Regions from separate parts of the Streptomyces sp. NPDC057287 genome, predicted to be linked through region 2. Evidence: riboswitches for the same ligand, from Rfam matches in the RefSeq annotation. Region 2 holds a riboswitch; each other region holds the start of a gene.
The links. A riboswitch is a leader RNA that binds a small molecule or an ion and turns the genes downstream of it on or off. The one in region 2 is predicted to bind cyclic di-AMP.

Region 1 (5,179 bases), on a different contig from region 2:
TGCTGGCGGAGAAGCTGCTGGCGCACAGCCCGCACCTGGACCGGGTGTTCTTCGGCAACAGCGGCACGGAGGCGGTCGAGACGGCGCTGAAGTTCGCCCGGTACGCGACCGGCAAGCCACGGATCCTCTACTGCGACCACGCCTTCCACGGGCTGACCACCGGCTCGCTGTCCGTCAACGGGGAGAAGGGCTTCCGGGACGGGTTCGCACCCCTGCTGCCCGATACGGCCATCGCGCTCGGCGACCTCGACGCCCTGCGGCGTGAGCTCAAGCGCGGTGACGTGGCCGGACTGGTCGTGGAGCCGGTCCAGGGCAAGGGGGTCCACGCCCCGCCGCCCGGCTTCCTGCGGGAGGCGCAGGAACTGCTCCACCGGCACAAGGCCGTGCTCATCGCCGACGAGGTGCAGACCGGGCTCGGCAGGACCGGGGACTTCTACGCCTACCAGCACGAGGAGGGAGTCGAGCCGGATCTGCTCTGCGTCGCCAAGGCGCTCTCCGGCGGGTACGTGCCGGTCGGAGCCACGCTCGGCAAGGACTGGATCTTCAAGCGTGTCTACTCCTCCATGGACCGGGTCCTCGTCCACTCCGCGAGCTTCGGTTCCAACGCCCAGGCCATGGCGGCCGGCCTCGCCGTCCTCACGGTGATGGAGCAGGAGGAGACCGTCGCGAACGCCCGCCGCACCGGCGATCTGCTGCGCGAACGGCTCGCCGCGCTCGTCGGCCGCTACGAGCTGCTGCACGAGGTGCGCGGGCGCGGGCTGATGATCGGCATCGAGTTCGGCCGGCCGTCCTCCCTCAAGCTCCGCAGCCGCTGGACGATGCTCCAGGCGGCCCGCAAGGGGCTGTTCGCGCAGATGGTGGTGGTGCCGCTGCTCCAGAAGCACCGGATCCTCACCCAGGTCTCGGGAGATCACCTGGAAGTGATCAAACTGATCCCGCCGCTGATCATCGGAGAGCCCGAAGTCGACCGCTTCGTGACCGCGTTCACCGCCGTCATGGACGACGCGCACAACGGGGGCGGGCTGATGTGGGACTTCGGCCGGACACTGGTGAAACAGGCTGTCGCCAACCGCTGAGCCTTTTGCCTCCGAGGCAATTAATTTGCCTCGGAGGAAAGCTCCTGGCTCAATGGAGGCATGAATCCTCCTGACGGAGGGGTGGCCGACGAGCTCCCCGGGGTCGCGCCCCGCCTCCGCGACCTGCGTCGCAACCGCGGCCTCACCCTGGAGGCGGCGGCCGGACGGGCCGGTCTCTCGCCGGCCCACCTCTCCCGGCTCGAGACGGGCCGCAGGCAGCCTTCGCTGCCGATGCTGCTCGGCCTGGCCCGTGTCTACGGTACGACCGTCTCCGAGCTCCTCGGCGAGATGCCGCCCGAACGTGACGCGATCGTCCGCGGAGGCCCGCCCGGGGACGCACCGCGCGGCACCGAGGCGGGCGGCTGGGTCTACCGGCAGGCCGGTGGAGCGGGCCGCGCCATGCAGGCTCTGCGGGTCCACGTCCCGTACGGCACCGAGGGCGACCTCGTCCGTGTCCACCCCGGCGAGGAGTGGCTGTACGTCCTCGACGGCAGGCTCCGGGTCGTGCTCGGCGAGACCGTGCACGACCTCGGTCCGGGGGACAGCGCGCACTTCGACTCGCTCACGCCGCACCGGATCGCGGCGCTCGACGCCGGTGGGGTGCGCCTGCTCTTCGTCCACACCCTGCTGCAGAGCCCCGCCGCCGAGCTGTGCCTGGGCAGCGGGATCCACCGGCTCTGAATCCCCGCACGCCCGTCCCCGTAAGCCCCCGCCCTGTTCGTCACACCGGTCCCGGAGGGCCGGAAGAGAGGACCGACATGCCCGATTCGGAGCACTACGACCCCCTGACCCCGCGCAGGGCGAGGAGCGCGGACACGCAGGAGCGGCGGATGCCCCGCGGCGTCGTGATCCGGCTCTTCGCCTACCTGGTGGCCGGCCACGTGGTCGCGGCCTTCCTCTTCCTGCTCTTCACCGTGGCGGGGAAGGGCTGACCTCCGCCGCGTTCACGCGTCCTCGACGAGCCGCTCACGCAGCTGCGCGCGGGTCTCGGGGCTGATCTTCAGTCCTTCGAGGAAGTAGCGGTCCGTGCTGCCCCAGACCTCCTCGATGGTGGCGAACGCCGCGGCGAGGTAGTCGGCGCGTGCGCCGAAGAGGGGATTGAGCAGCTCCATCACCTCTTCGGACATTCCCACCGGGGAGGAGTCGCTGCGCTTCACCTTGTAGCGGCGGTGCGCGTCGTTCGACTTCAGGTAGTCGGCCTCGATGGCCTCCTTCTCGACGCCGACCGCAAGAAGGGAGACCGCGACGGACAGGCCCGCCCGGTCCTTGCCCGCCGCGCAGTGCATCAGCGCGGGCACGCTGTCCTGGGCGAGGGCGTGCAGCACGCGGCTGTGTTCGGCGGTGCGGTCCTTGATGATCGAGCGGTACGAGGCGATCATGCGGTCCGTCCCCTTGTCGCCGGCAAGGATCGAGCGCAGCTGCTGGATGTTCCCGTCGCGCACCAGCCGCCAGAACTCCGCGCCGTCGGCCGGATCGGAGAGAGGAATGCTGACATTCCGGACGCCGGGCAACTCCACGTCGAGCCCGTCGAGCTTGTGGTCGGCCGCGTTGCGGAAGTCGAAGACCGTGTGCAGGCCGAGCCCGGAGAGGAACGCGGTGTCCGCCTCCGTGGCATGGGCGAGATGGCCGCTGCGATAGAGGCGCCCGTAGCGCACGGTGCGGCCGTCCGTGGTCGGAAGCCCGCCGACGTCGCGGAAGTTGCGGACGCCGGTCAGGCCGACGTCCGTCGGCTCCGGGCCGGCCGGGGGGACCTCTGGCAGCTGCGTCACAAGGGCTCCTGGAGTGTCGGGCGTCGGCGCCGCTCGCCGACGGGGGCACGCCCGCGACGATACGACATGGCTGCATCAGGCAACCGTCTCGGTCGCCGCCCCACGGGGCGGTGGGCATGACATGTCCGTATTGGTGCATTTAGCGGAACATGCCCCGCTTGTACGGGAGATGGGGTGAGGCGGGTGAGCGGGATCATATACGTGACGGTGCGTGGTGAAGATTCCGACAGGCATTCCGGACGCCACGCGGAAAGCGAAGATCCGTAATCCACGGAGTGTGACGGGAATTCGGGCCCGGAAATGAAGCGTCGATTCCGGTCCGCAATCCGAGGCTTGTTCGCGGCGTCCCGGTGCGCTTACGGTCACGGTCAATCCGGACGGAACGCCTAATCCTGCCGCCGCCCGGAATCCGCACCGACTCACGTGTGGCAGGAGCGGGGGAACCAGGTAGGCCGCCGGCCGGAGGGATCCGGTACGGCTTGGGGTCAAGACGCGCACCGCGCGGCCGGGCATCTCCAGTCCGAACCCGACAGCTCACCTCGCAGGCGCCGGAGAGGAATTTCCCCATGCCCGCAAAAGGCAAGCACCGTCGTACGAAGACCGGCCCGATCTCCCGAGGCGTCCTTGCCGCAGGGACCGGCGGCGCCGTCCTCGCCCTCCCGCTGATCGGCGCCACCGGCGCCCACGCTGCCGAGCAGGCCGCTCCGGCCGCCAAGTCGGCTGCCGCTCACAGTGCGCCCGCATCCGCGGCCAAGAGCTCCGCGAAGACCTACACCGTGGTCTCCGGCGACTACCTCGCGAAGATCGCGGCCGACCAGAAGGTCAAGGGCGGCTGGCAGAAGCTGTACAAGGACAACCGCGACGTCGTCGGCGAGAACCCGAGGCTGATCGTCCCGGGCATGAAGCTCACGCTCGGCGCCAAGGCATCCGGCTCCGCCGAGGCCGCGCCCTCCAAGGCCGCGCCGAAGGCCAAGGCCGCCGCTCCGGCCGAGCAGGCGGCAGCGAAGACCGCCGACTCCGCCGCCTCGGAGAGCAACGGCTCCGGCTGGGCCACCCCGGTCGAGAACCCCAACGTCACCACCCAGTACCGCGCCGCCGGCGCCAGCTGGTCCAGCGGCTACCACACCGGCTCGGACTTCCAGGCGGCCTCGGGCACCAGCGTCCGGGCCATCGGCCAGGGCACCGTGGTCTCCGCCGGCTGGAGCGGCTCGTACGGCAACGAGGTCGTCATCCAGCACAGCGACGGCATGTACTCCCAGTACGCGCACCTGTCCTCGCTGGAGGTCTCGGCCGGTCAGACCGTCACCGGAGGCCAGCAGATCGGCCTCTCCGGCTCCACCGGCAACTCCACCGGCCCGCACCTCCACTTCGAGGTCCGGACCGGCCCGAGCTACGGCTCGGACGTCGACCCGATCGCCTACCTGCGTTCGCACGGCGTCTCCATCTGAGACGCGCCACCTGAGGGTGGAGGAGAGGGGCGGGGCGCCGACGCGCCCCGCCCCTCTCCTTATTCCGGCTTTACCAAAAACTGACCGGGTGGTCTTTCTCACCACCCGTCAACCCCTTATTACGGTCGCGTAGGTCACAATCGAAGGTGCAGGATAGGCCCTTGTGGCAGACGATTCGAGAAACAAACAACGAGGCATCATCGGGTCGTACGCAGCGATTGGCGACAGCTTCACCGAGGGCGTCGGAGACCCCGGCCCTGGCGGGACGCTCGTCGGCTGGGCGGACCGGTTCGCGGTCCTCCTCGCCGACCAGCTCCCGGTCCCCGATGCGGTGGTCGGCCCCGTGGACGACCCGCACGGGAACTTCCGGTACGCCAATCTCGCCGTACGCGGACGCCTCCTCGACCAGATAGTCGAGGAACAGGTCCCCCGGGCCAAGGAGCTGGCACCTGATCTGGTGAGCTTCTGCGCCGGCGGCAACGACATCCTCCGTCCCGGTTCCGACCCGGACGACGTGGCGGAACGCTTCGAGCGTGCGGTCGCCGAGCTGACGCAGTCCGTCGGCACCGTCATGGTCACCACCGGCTTCGACACCCGGGGCATCCCGGTGCTCAAGCACCTGCGGGGCAAGATCGCCATGTTCACCGCGCACGTCCGGTCCATCGCCGACCGCTACGACTGCCCGGTCCTGGACCTGTGGTCCCTTCGGTCCGTGCAGGACCGGCGGGCGTGGGACAGCGACCGGCTGCACCTGTCGGCCGAGGGACACACCCTGGTCGCGCTGCGCGCCGCCCAGGTCCTCGGACTCGACGGGCCGGCCGACCCGGACCAGGTGTGGCCTCCGCAGATCCACCGGGGGGCCTTCGAGGTGCGCCGTGACGACATC
Region 2 (5,179 bases):
TCCGCTGCATCGACTTGTGACACACGTTCGAGTAGGGCTAGGTTCACCCCTCGACTCACCCGTCACATGTCAGTCACACGGAAGGCAATCCCATGGGCTCCGCGAACGGCAGACACCGTCGCCCTCGTCAGGCACCCGCCATCGTCGTCGCCGCAGGCGTCACCGGATCGGCCATCGCCATTCCGCTGCTCGGTGCGGGCGGCGCGCAGGCCGCCGACGCGACGACCTGGGACAGGGTCGCCGAATGCGAGAGCGGCGGCATGTGGAGTGCCGACCTCGGCAACGGCTACTACGGCGGCCTGCAGTTCTCGCAGGACACGTGGTCGGCCTACGGCGGCACGTCGTACGCGTCCCGCGCCGACCTGGCGAGCCGCTCGCAGCAGATAGCGGTCGCGGAGAAGGTCCTGGACGACAAGGGCCCGCAGGCGTGGCCCAGCTGCGCGGTGATCTCCGGCCTCGCCCTGGACGGGACGCTGCCGGGAGTCGACCCGGGCGGCGAGCCGTCCGCCGAGCCCTCGGACACCGCGACCCCGTCCGAGACCCCCTCGTCCGAAGCGACGGACCCGGCGGACGACGCCGACGAGAAGGACGGCTCGGGCGCGAAGGGCGAGGCGAAGGGGAACGCCTCCGACGACACCGCGGACAGGACCGGCGGGACCGGCGAGGCCGGCACGTCGCCGTCCGCCACGCCGTCCCCCGAGGCCTCCGGGTCGTCCGGCACCTCGAAGGACGACGGGGCGAAGAACGGGAAGCACCGCGGCACCCCGGCCCCCGAGGCCGGCACGGAGACGGGCGCCGGTGACGGGCGCGAGTCCGGCCGCCACGCCTCGCGGGGCGACGCCGGCGCGCGGCAGGGCGGCGAGGGGACGTACACCGTCCGCGAGGGCGACAACCTCTGGGCGATCGCCGACGCGCAGGAGCTTCGCGGCGGCTGGACCGCGCTCTACGAGGCCAACAAGGACGAGCTGGGCTCCGACCCGGACCTGATCCTTCCGGGCCAGGACCTGGACCTCGGCCTCGGCCTCGGGACGGACGCGCAGGACACCCAGGCGGAGGACGCCGCCGTCAACTGATCAAAAGCGGGAAAACACCCCGAAAACAGGGGCAGTTAAGAGGCCTATGTCCACTTATGCGTAAGTGAGACATGGGTCTCTTTGCGTCAACTGCCGTGCCCCGTCCGTCCGGTCCGTCCATATTGGCTCCGACCTGCGAAAACGGCCCCCAAGGCCGGACCGTTACGCGCTGATTAGCCGTTATGTCCATCTTTGAATGTGGGGGTTGCGTGTGTTTACGGTCGGAGCCGCTCGCACCGCGGGCACCTTCGACCGTCACGCCGAATCCTGCCGTCGGTCGGGGGGAACGACGCGTAAAGCGCCGTAGGCAGGAGCGGGGGACCCAGGTAAGTGCCGGAACCCGGCCGTCGGACGACGGGCGGGGGAACGGCTAGGGGTGAAGTGGTCCGCGGGAGCGGGTCACCGGGCAACTCACAGGCCCGAACCCGACAGCTCACCTCGTAGGCGTCGGTGAGGAGAACCATGCTGCTTTCCAGCAAGGGCAAGCACCGTCGCCCGTCCAAGGCCGTCCGTATCGCGACCCTGGCCGGTGTCACCGGTGCTGCCGTCGCCGTGCCGCTCATGGGCGCGACCGGTGCCTCCGCCGCCTCCGTCGACACCTGGGACGCCGTCGCCCAGTGCGAGTCCGGTGGCAACTGGTCCATCAACACCGGTAACGGCTACTACGGCGGCCTGCAGTTCTCGGCCTCCAGCTGGGCAGCCGCGGGCGGCACGCAGTACGCCGCCCGTGCCGACCTGGCCACCAAGGGCCAGCAGATAGCCGCCGCCGAGAAGCTCCTGGACCTCCAGGGTCCGGGCGCCTGGTCCTGTGCCGGTGCCGGCGGGCTGACGAACGACGGTGTGGACCCGGGTGTCGACACCGGCTCCGGCCAGAGCGCCGACAAGGCCGAGACGAAGGCCCAGCCGGAGCGCAAGGCCGAGCAGCCCACCACGCGCAGCGAGAAGCGCACGGCCCCCGAGAAGACCGTCACCACCCCGACCGGCAAGAAGGTCGAGAAGGGTGACGGCGAGTACAAGGTGAAGGCCGGCGACACCCTCAGCAAGATCGCCGACGCGAAGAAGGTCAAGGGCGGCTGGGCGAAGCTGTTCAAGCTGAACGACGACATCGTCGACGACGCCGACATGATCTTCCCGGGTCAGCAGCTCCACCTGAAGTAGTCGGAAGCGGTCCGGGGTCCCCCTCCTGCCCCGGCGGCCCGGCCCGGCGCGCAGACCCCCCGCGCGCCGGGCCGCGGTCGTGTCCGGCACCTGCCGAACGGGTGCCGGTGCGGGCCCGCCGTCGGGGTGAGCGTTCAACTGTTGTGGTTACCCACCAGTAGAATTCTGGACCTTTGCCCGGAATGCAGGCCCTTGGGTCCTTTTTCGTCCCAGGGGACGGGCGGACGGCCGACGGAGCGGGCCGGGCCGGTTAGGCTCGTGGCGCAAGGCCACAGTGACCCTGCACAACCAGTGTCAGATCCCAGAAGGAGATGCCTCGTGCCGTCCATCGACGTCGTCGTAGCCAGGGAAATCCTCGACTCCCGGGGCAACCCCACGGTCGAGGTCGAGGTTGGCCTCGACGACGGCAGCACGGGACGTGCTGCTGTTCCGTCCGGCGCCTCCACCGGTGCGTTCGAGGCCATTGAGCTTCGCGACGGTGACCCCAACCGCTACCAGGGCAAGGGCGTCGAGAAGGCCGTCCTCGCCGTGATCGAGCAGATCGGCCCGGAGCTCGTCGGTTACGACGCCACCGAGCAGCGCCTCATCGACCAGGCGATGTTCGACCTGGACGCGACCGAGAACAAGGGCTCCCTCGGCGCCAACGCCATCCTCGGTGTCTCGCTGGCCGTGGCGCACGCCGCGTCCGAGGCCTCCGACCTCCCGCTGTTCCGCTACCTCGGCGGCCCGAACGCGCACCTGCTGCCCGTTCCGATGATGAACATCCTGAACGGCGGCTCGCACGCCGACTCCAACGTGGACATCCAGGAGTTCATGATCGCGCCGATCGGCGCCGAGTCCTTCTCCGAAGCCCTTCGCTGGGGCGCGGAGATCTACCACACCCTGAAGAAGGTCCTGAAGACCAAGGGCCTGTCCACCGGTCTCGGTGACGAGGGCGGCTTCGCCCCCAACCTCGAGTCCAACCGTGCCGCCCTCGACCTCATCCTCGAGGCCATCAAGGAGGCCGGTTACGTCCCCGGCCGTGACATCGGGCTCGCGCTCGACGTCGCCGCGTCCGAGTTCTACAAGGACGGCGTCTACGAGTTCGAGGGCAAGTCCCGCTCTGCCGCCGAGATGACCGAGTACTACGAGGAGCTCGTCTCCGCGTACCCGCTGGTCTCCATCGAGGACCCGCTGTACGAGGACGACTGGGCGGGCTGGAAGGTCATCACCGACAAGCTCGGCGCCAAGGTGCAGATCGTCGGTGACGACCTGTTCGTCACCAACCCCGAGCGCCTCGCCCGCGGCATCGAGGAGGGCTCGGCCAACGCCCTGCTCGTCAAGGTCAACCAGATCGGTTCGCTGACCGAGACCCTGGACGCCGTCGAGCTGGCGCAGCGCAACGGCTTCAAGTGCATGATGTCGCACCGTTCCGGCGAGACCGAGGACGTCACCATCGCCGACCTCGCCGTCGCCGTGAACTGTGGCCAGATCAAGACCGGCGCCCCGGCCCGCTCGGACCGCGTCGCCAAGTACAACCAGCTGCTGCGCATCGAGGAGATCCTCGACGACGCCGCGGTGTACGCCGGCCGTTCGGCGTTCCCGCGGTTCCGCTTCGACGGCTGACAGCCCGAGTCCGGAGCACCAGCCTCCGTCCGTCCCCGCATTCGGTCCCGTACCGTGTGCGGGGACGGACGTGCGTAACGGGGAGGCGTGAGACATGGCCGGGAAGGACCGCGACCGGTTCTCCACCGCGACCAGGCTGCGACTGCTGGGGGAGCAGACGGCGGCCCGCGTCTACCGGTCCCAGAGCCGCCGCCAGGCCCGCCGCTCACGGCTCACGGGCCGGGCCGCGTTCCTCGCGCTGATCGTCTGCTCGCTGGTGGTCGCCCTGGCGTACCCCATGCGCCAGTACGTCTCCCAGCGCGACCAGATCGCCGACCAGGAGAGGCTCTCCCGGGAGGCCCACCAGCGGACCGAGGAGCTGCGCGACGAGAAGGCGCGGCTCAAGGACGACGCGTACATCCGGCGTCTCGCGCGCCAGCACCTCCACTACGTGGTGCCCGGCGAGACCGGTTATACGGTGGTCGACCCGGACGCGGCCGAGGTGCGCCGGGGCGAGCCGGGGGCGACGGGTCGGCCCTGGCACTCGAACCTCTGGGACGGCGTCGACAGCGCGGACCGCGAATGACCTCGCGTACGCGCGGCGCGCCGGGCCCGCACCGATTCATACAGTCCGACCGATGACATTCAAGGCAGGCATGGACACGCCCCCTCCGCAGACCGAATCCACCACGCCGACCGCCGCGGACATCGCCGCGTTCGAGCTCCAGCTCGGCCGGCCGCCGCGCGGGCTGCGCGCCATCGCGCACCACTGCCCGTGCGGCAACCCGGACGTGGTCGAGACGCAGCCCCGTCTGGAGGACGGCACGCCGTTCCCGACGACGTACTACCTGACCTGCCCGCGTGCCGCGTCCGCGATCGGCACGCTGGAGGCCAACGGGGTCATGAAGGAGATGACCGAGCGGCTCACGACGGACCCGGAGCTGGCAGCCGCCTACCGCGCCGCGCACGAGGACTACCTCGCCCGGCGCGACGCCATCGAGGTCCTGGAGGGCTTCCCGAGCGCGGGCGGCATGCCGGACCGGGTGAAGTGCCTGCACGTCCTGGTCGGCCACTCGCTGGCCGCGGGCCCGGGCGTGAACCCGCTGGGCGACGAGGCGATCGCGATGCTGCCGGAATGGTGGGCCAAGGGCCCGTGCGTCACGCCGTGCGGCCCCGGCGCCGGACCCGACGCGTCCTGATCCCGCGCGGTACACGTACAACCACAGGAGCCCCATGACCCGCGTTGCCGCCATCGACTGCGGTACCAACTCCATCCGCCTGCTCGTCGCGGACGTGGACCCCGCCACCGGGGACTTCACCGAGCTGGACCGCCGGATGAGGATCGTCCGGCTCGGCCAGGGTGT
Region 3 (5,179 bases), on a different contig from region 2:
GGCGTTGTAGACCGTACGGGCCTGCCCGTACGTGGAGTCGTCCGGGCCGATGACCGGGCCTCGCAGCTCGGTCCGCATCGTCTCGAGGAGGGTGCCGTCCATGATCGTCTCCTAGTGCGCGTGCGCCCGGCCTCCCCTGGCTCCATCGCATCGGGTGAGGCTGCTGGGCCGACGCCGGCACCTGAGCATGCCGCGCAGACGGGACCGAACACCGAAAAACCTGCCCCTCCAGCGTCCCGCCGCTCCGCACGCCGCGCAATCGCGGGACGCCGTGCCCCGGCCGCTCCGGGCCGGGGCACGGCGTGGTGTCAGCCCCGGCCCACGACCGTGGCGTCGCCCTCGGGGGCCAGGGGAGCGGGCTGCCCCTGTCTGCCGCGCAGATGCACCATGAGGCCGATGAAGCCGGCGGCGAATCCGCTGAACAGTCCTGATATCCCGTGGTTGAGCGCGTTCACCGGGGCGCTGTCCGGCACCCCGATGACCAGGTAGTTGACGGCGGCGCTGATCACCGAGCCGAACGCGGCGCCGATCAGTCCGCTGAGGAGGGACACGCGCAGAGCCGACGGTGCGGCCGGCGGGATCGGGGCAGGTCTGTGCGGTGTGGACATGGTGGAAGGCCCTCCAGGCAGGCGAGACACGGGATCGGGGGGTGCGGCAACACCCCTGAGTACGTCACTGTGCCTGGCAACTCCGCCTTCTGCACGGCTTGTTGGAGCATTGCGTCGGGGGCGGCCGGCACCCCGGAGGGGCCCCCGGTGGGGAGGCGGCGCGAAAAGTGGTCGGAGCACCGTCCCGGATGGCGTAGAGTTGCAATCACAACGACGCGGGGTGGAGCAGCTCGGTAGCTCGCTGGGCTCATAACCCAGAGGTCGCAGGTTCAAATCCTGTCCCCGCTACTGAAAGACAGAGGCCCGGATCCTTCCAAGGATCCGGGCCTCTGTCGTATGCCGTCCCCCGGCCGCGGACGCACGGGCTTGACCTTGACGCTGCGTAAAGATCTAGCGTTTCCGGCATGGAGTGGTCCATCCAGGAAATCGCCAGGCGAGCCGGCACCACGAGCCGCACGCTCCGGCACTACGGAGACATCGGTCTCCTGGCGCCGAGCCGTACGGGTGCCAACGGCTACCGCTACTACGACCAGGAGGCACTGGTCCGGCTCCAGCGCATTCTGCTGCTGCGGGAGCTGGGGCTGTCGCTGCCCGCGATCAAGGACGTGCTGGAGGGGCAGCGGGACACCTCCGCCGCGCTCCGGACGCATCTGCGCCTGCTGGAGCGGGAGCGGGAGCGCATCGGCCGGCAGATCGCCTCGGTACGGACCACTCTCCACAGGACCGGGCAAGGGGAGGAACTCATGGCGTCGGAAGCGCTCGACGGCTTCGATCACACGGAGTACGAGCAGGAGGTCACCGAGCGGTGGGGCCGGGAGGCGTACGAGCGGGGCGGCCGGTGGTGGCGCGGACTGGACGAGGACGAGCGCGCCCGTTTCCAGGGAGTGCACGATGCCGTCGCCCGGGACTACGGGGAGGCCAGGGCCGCGGGCCTGGAGGCGGGCAGCGAGCAGGTGCAGGACATCGCACGGCGGCACTGCGAGTGGCTGTCGGTCACCATGGAGCCCACGCGTGCCTACGTGTCCGGCCTCGCGGAGATGTACGCCGCCGATCCCCGCTTCGGGAGGAACTACGATCGTTACGGAGACGGAACCGCCGTCTTCGTACGGGATGCACTGACGATCTACGCGCAGCACCGGCTCTCCGACTGACCTCCGGAGGACGGGGCTCCGGCGCGCTCCTCCCTTTGGCCGATGACGAGTCGCCGCTCGGCGCGGCTCCGGCCAGCCTGGGTGGGGCGCGGTACCGTCCGCAGCCGTGGGTGGACCGGGCAGGAGTGCACAGGTGGGCAAGCGGGACGGACGGCGACGGGGCGCTCCCAGGAGCTTCCGTTCGCGACGGTTCGTGCGTGCGCTGCCCGCCCTGCTGATCTGTGCCGGGGTGGCCTTCGACCTCGGTACGCCGTCCGAGGTCACCGCCGTCCCGCTCTTCGCCGCCGCCGCGCTCGTCGCCGCCCCGTTCTTCTCGCTGAGCAGCACCGTCCGCATCGGGCTCGCCGCGGTCCTGATCGTGCTCGCCATCCGGCTCTCGGACGGTGTGCTGTTCAGGGTCGCGCCGGTCACCGACCTGCTCACGCTGATGACCGTCGTGGCCCTGTCCCTCGTGATCAACCGCGTCGTGCACCGCGGCAACGAGCAGCTCGCCTCGGCCCGGTTCGTCGCCGAGACCGCGATGCGTGCGGTGCTCCCGGTCCCGGAGTCCCGGATCGGCGGGCTGCACATCGCGGCGCGGTACGAGGCCGCGCAGGCGGACGAGTTCGTCGGCGGTGACCTCTTCGCCGTCGCGGACACGCCCTTCGGTGTCCGCCTGGTGGTCGGGGACGTGCGGGGCAAGGGGCTGGACGCCGTGGCGGCCGTGGCCGTCGTGATCGGCGCCTTCCGGGAGGCCGCCGAGCAGGAGCTGTCGCTGGAGGGCGTGGTCCAGCGGCTGGAGCGGGCGCTGGCCCGTGAGGGCTCCCGGCGGGGCGGCCTCGATTCCATGGAGGGGTTCGTCACCGCCGTCCTCGCGGAGATCCCTGCCGGTTCGGACACCCTGCGGGTCGTCAACCGCGGCCATCCGGAGCCGCTCGTGCTGCACGCGGACGGGGCGCTCGACGTGCTGGCTCCGACCGCGCCCGCGCTGCCGCTGGGTATGGGGCTGGACGCGTGGCCGGACCGGTCGGACGAGTGGGCGCTTCCGGCGGGGGCGACGTTCCTGGCGTTCACCGACGGCCTCTCCGAGGCGCGGGACGCGAACGGCGTCTTCTACGACCCGGCGGCCCGGCTGCGCGGCCGGCTCTTCCCCGGGCCCGAGGAACTGCTGTCCGCACTCACCGACGACGTACGGCTGCACACCGGCGGCCGCTCGACCGACGACCTGGCGCTCCTCGCCGTCGGCCGACCTTCCCGGGGGCAGCAGGAGCGGCGGACGACGGTGAAGATTGTGGGGCGGGACAGTGAATGACCGGTTGCGACCGTCCGTAGTCGAAGGACCCCGCTCCGCATAACATTTGACGCACAGTCAGAAAGTGCTGGCCGAATCAGGTGGGCTCAAGTCGCCCGTTTGCGCCCGTTTGACCCCTGAAAGTCCAGGCCGGAGTCGTGAACGATCTGTGGGAACAGCTTGGAATCGGGCCCGGGTGTCTATTAACGTTCGATAACGCAGCGCGGTTGTACCTGCCGTCGCAAGAGACGGCACCGTGCGCAGCGCCGAATTCCGCAAGGGAACCGGGGAACCACCTACATGGGGTGAATCGGGCACCTGTGTCTCGCGAGAGACGAAGGGGCCCGTAGGAGACCTTCCTGCTCCGAACCCGTCAGCTAACCCGGTAGGCGAGAAGGAAGGAAAGGAGCGCGCCCACGTGGCGTCCAACCAGCCTGCCCCCGAGGCCCCGTCATCCTTCAGGACCGGAAGCTTCGGTGATGAGGACAGGACTTGGGAGGAATGGAACCCCACAGAGGAGTCCATCCGTCCCGTACGCGGCCGGCATCGCGTAGCCAAGCAGCGCGGTCTGGCCCGTAGCTCCACCGTCCTCGGCGTCGGCGTCATCGCGGCCGTCGGTGCGGGCGGCATGGCCACCGCGCAGAGCAAGCCGCCGGTCTCCATCTCTCTTCCCGATTCCATCGCGGACAATCTCCCCGACGCCAAGTCCCTTCCCGGCGTGGGTGCCTTCATGGCCGGCGACTCCGACTCGGACCACGGGACGGTCGCGGCGTCCTCCCCGCTCACCACGGCCGGTATCACCGCCGCCGAGGCCGAGCAGGGCACCACCGACGCGGGCGAGGCCCTGCGCGCACGCATCCTCCAGCAGGCCGAGCAGCAGTCGGCCGGAGCCGAGGCCGAGGCCAAGGCCGCCCAGGAGCAGGCGGCGGCCGAAGCGGCCGCGGCCCAGGCCGCGAAGCAGCAGAGCGACGCCGAGGCCGAGGTCGCCGCGGAGAAGAAGGCGGCGGAGGAGGCGGCGAAGAAGAAGGCTGAGGCCGAGCGCCTCGCCAAGCTCGCCGCCAGCTACGCCGTCCCGACCTCCTCGTACACCATCACCTCGACCTTCGGGCAGTCCGGTTCGATGTGGTCCTCCGGCCACCACACCGGCCTGGACTTCGCGGCTCCGACCGGCACGCCGGTCAAGGCCGTGCACAGCGGCACGGTGAAGTCGGCGGGCTGGTCCGGCTCGTACGGCTACCGCACGGTCCTGGAGCTCGATGACGGCACGGAGGTCTGGTACTGCCACCAGTCCTCGATGGATGTCACCGCCGGACAGAAGGTCAGCACCGGCGACACCATCGGCCGCGTCGGTGCCACCGGCAACGTGACCGGCCCGCACCTCCACCTGGAGATCCACACCGCGGACGGCTCGGGCGTCGACCCGATGAGCTGGCTCCGCGGCAAGGGCCTCTCGATCTGATCCAGGCACCGGAACCCCGGCGGCCCTGACGCACGACCCCCCGACGTCAGGGCCGCCGGTCTCTCCGGCCGGCGGGGCTCTCCGGACCCGGGCACGTGCGGGAAGCGGCCCGCGAAGCGGAATAGGCACCTCCGTCCGCTGGTTGATCCCGGGTATGACTTCTCTGCGCCCGCTCGGCACTTCGAGCCTCAAGGTCTTCCCTCTCGCTCTCGGCGGCAACGTCTTCGGCTGGACGGCCGACGAGGACCGGACCTTCGCCGTCCTCGACGCGTACGCGGCGGCCGGCGGCAACTTCATCGACACCGCCGACTCCTACTCCGCCTGGATCCCGGGCAACGAGGGCGGCGAGTCCGAGACCCTCATCGGCAAGTGGCTGAAGGCACGCTCCCGCCGCGACGACATCGTCGTCGCCACCAAGGTCGGCGCCCATCCGGCGTACAAGGGGCTGTCGCCCACCACGATCAAGGCGGCGGCCGAGGCCTCGCTGCGCAGGCTCGGCACCGACCACATCGATCTCTACTACACGCACTTCGACGACGAGAACGTCCCCGTCGAGGAGATCATCACCGCCCTCGACCAGCTGGTGAAGGCCGGCACGGTGCGGGAGATCGCCGCCTCCAACATCAGCCCCGAGCGGCTCAGGGCGTCCCTGGACTTCTCCGAGCGCGAGGGCCTGGCCCGCTACGTGGCA

Region 1: linked by a shared signal. The riboswitch ahead of ACFUNE_RS28790 (peptidoglycan DD-metalloendopeptidase family protein) and the one ahead of ACFUNE_RS30335 (transglycosylase family protein) in region 2 are both predicted to bind cyclic di-AMP.
Region 3: linked by a shared signal. The riboswitch ahead of ACFUNE_RS18645 (M23 family metallopeptidase) and the one ahead of ACFUNE_RS30335 (transglycosylase family protein) in region 2 are both predicted to bind cyclic di-AMP.

What each region holds. Positions count from the first base shown of each region.
Region 1 covers NZ_JBHUYV010000017.1:131,211-136,389, forward strand. Annotated here, with positions in the region: gene ACFUNE_RS28770 (aspartate aminotransferase family protein) at 1-1,076, shown strand, start outside; gene ACFUNE_RS28775 (helix-turn-helix domain-containing protein) at 1,137-1,757, shown strand; gene ACFUNE_RS28780 (DUF6126 family protein) at 1,835-2,008, shown strand; gene ACFUNE_RS28785 (tyrosine-protein phosphatase) at 2,021-2,845, opposite strand; cyclic di-AMP (ydaO/yuaA leader) riboswitch at 3,248-3,408, shown strand; gene ACFUNE_RS28790 (peptidoglycan DD-metalloendopeptidase family protein) at 3,412-4,293, shown strand; gene ACFUNE_RS28795 (SGNH/GDSL hydrolase family protein) at 4,457-5,179, shown strand, end outside.
Region 2 covers NZ_JBHUYV010000019.1:109,705-114,883, forward strand. Annotated here, with positions in the region: gene ACFUNE_RS30330 (transglycosylase family protein) at 93-1,073, shown strand; cyclic di-AMP (ydaO/yuaA leader) riboswitch at 1,395-1,535, shown strand; gene ACFUNE_RS30335 (transglycosylase family protein) at 1,536-2,231, shown strand; gene eno (phosphopyruvate hydratase) at 2,550-3,836, shown strand; gene ACFUNE_RS30345 (septum formation initiator family protein) at 3,931-4,401, shown strand; gene ACFUNE_RS30350 (DUF501 domain-containing protein) at 4,472-5,014, shown strand; gene ACFUNE_RS30355 (exopolyphosphatase) at 5,049-5,179, shown strand, end outside.
Region 3 covers NZ_JBHUYV010000008.1:354,423-359,601, forward strand. Annotated here, with positions in the region: gene ACFUNE_RS18620 (FAD-binding oxidoreductase) at 1-102, opposite strand, end outside; gene ACFUNE_RS18625 (hypothetical protein) at 309-608, opposite strand; tRNA gene ACFUNE_RS18630 (tRNA-Met) at 823-896, shown strand; gene ACFUNE_RS18635 (MerR family transcriptional regulator) at 1,013-1,759, shown strand; gene ACFUNE_RS18640 (PP2C family protein-serine/threonine phosphatase) at 1,866-3,050, shown strand; cyclic di-AMP (ydaO/yuaA leader) riboswitch at 3,284-3,436, shown strand; gene ACFUNE_RS18645 (M23 family metallopeptidase) at 3,448-4,488, shown strand; gene ACFUNE_RS18650 (aldo/keto reductase) at 4,643-5,179, shown strand, end outside.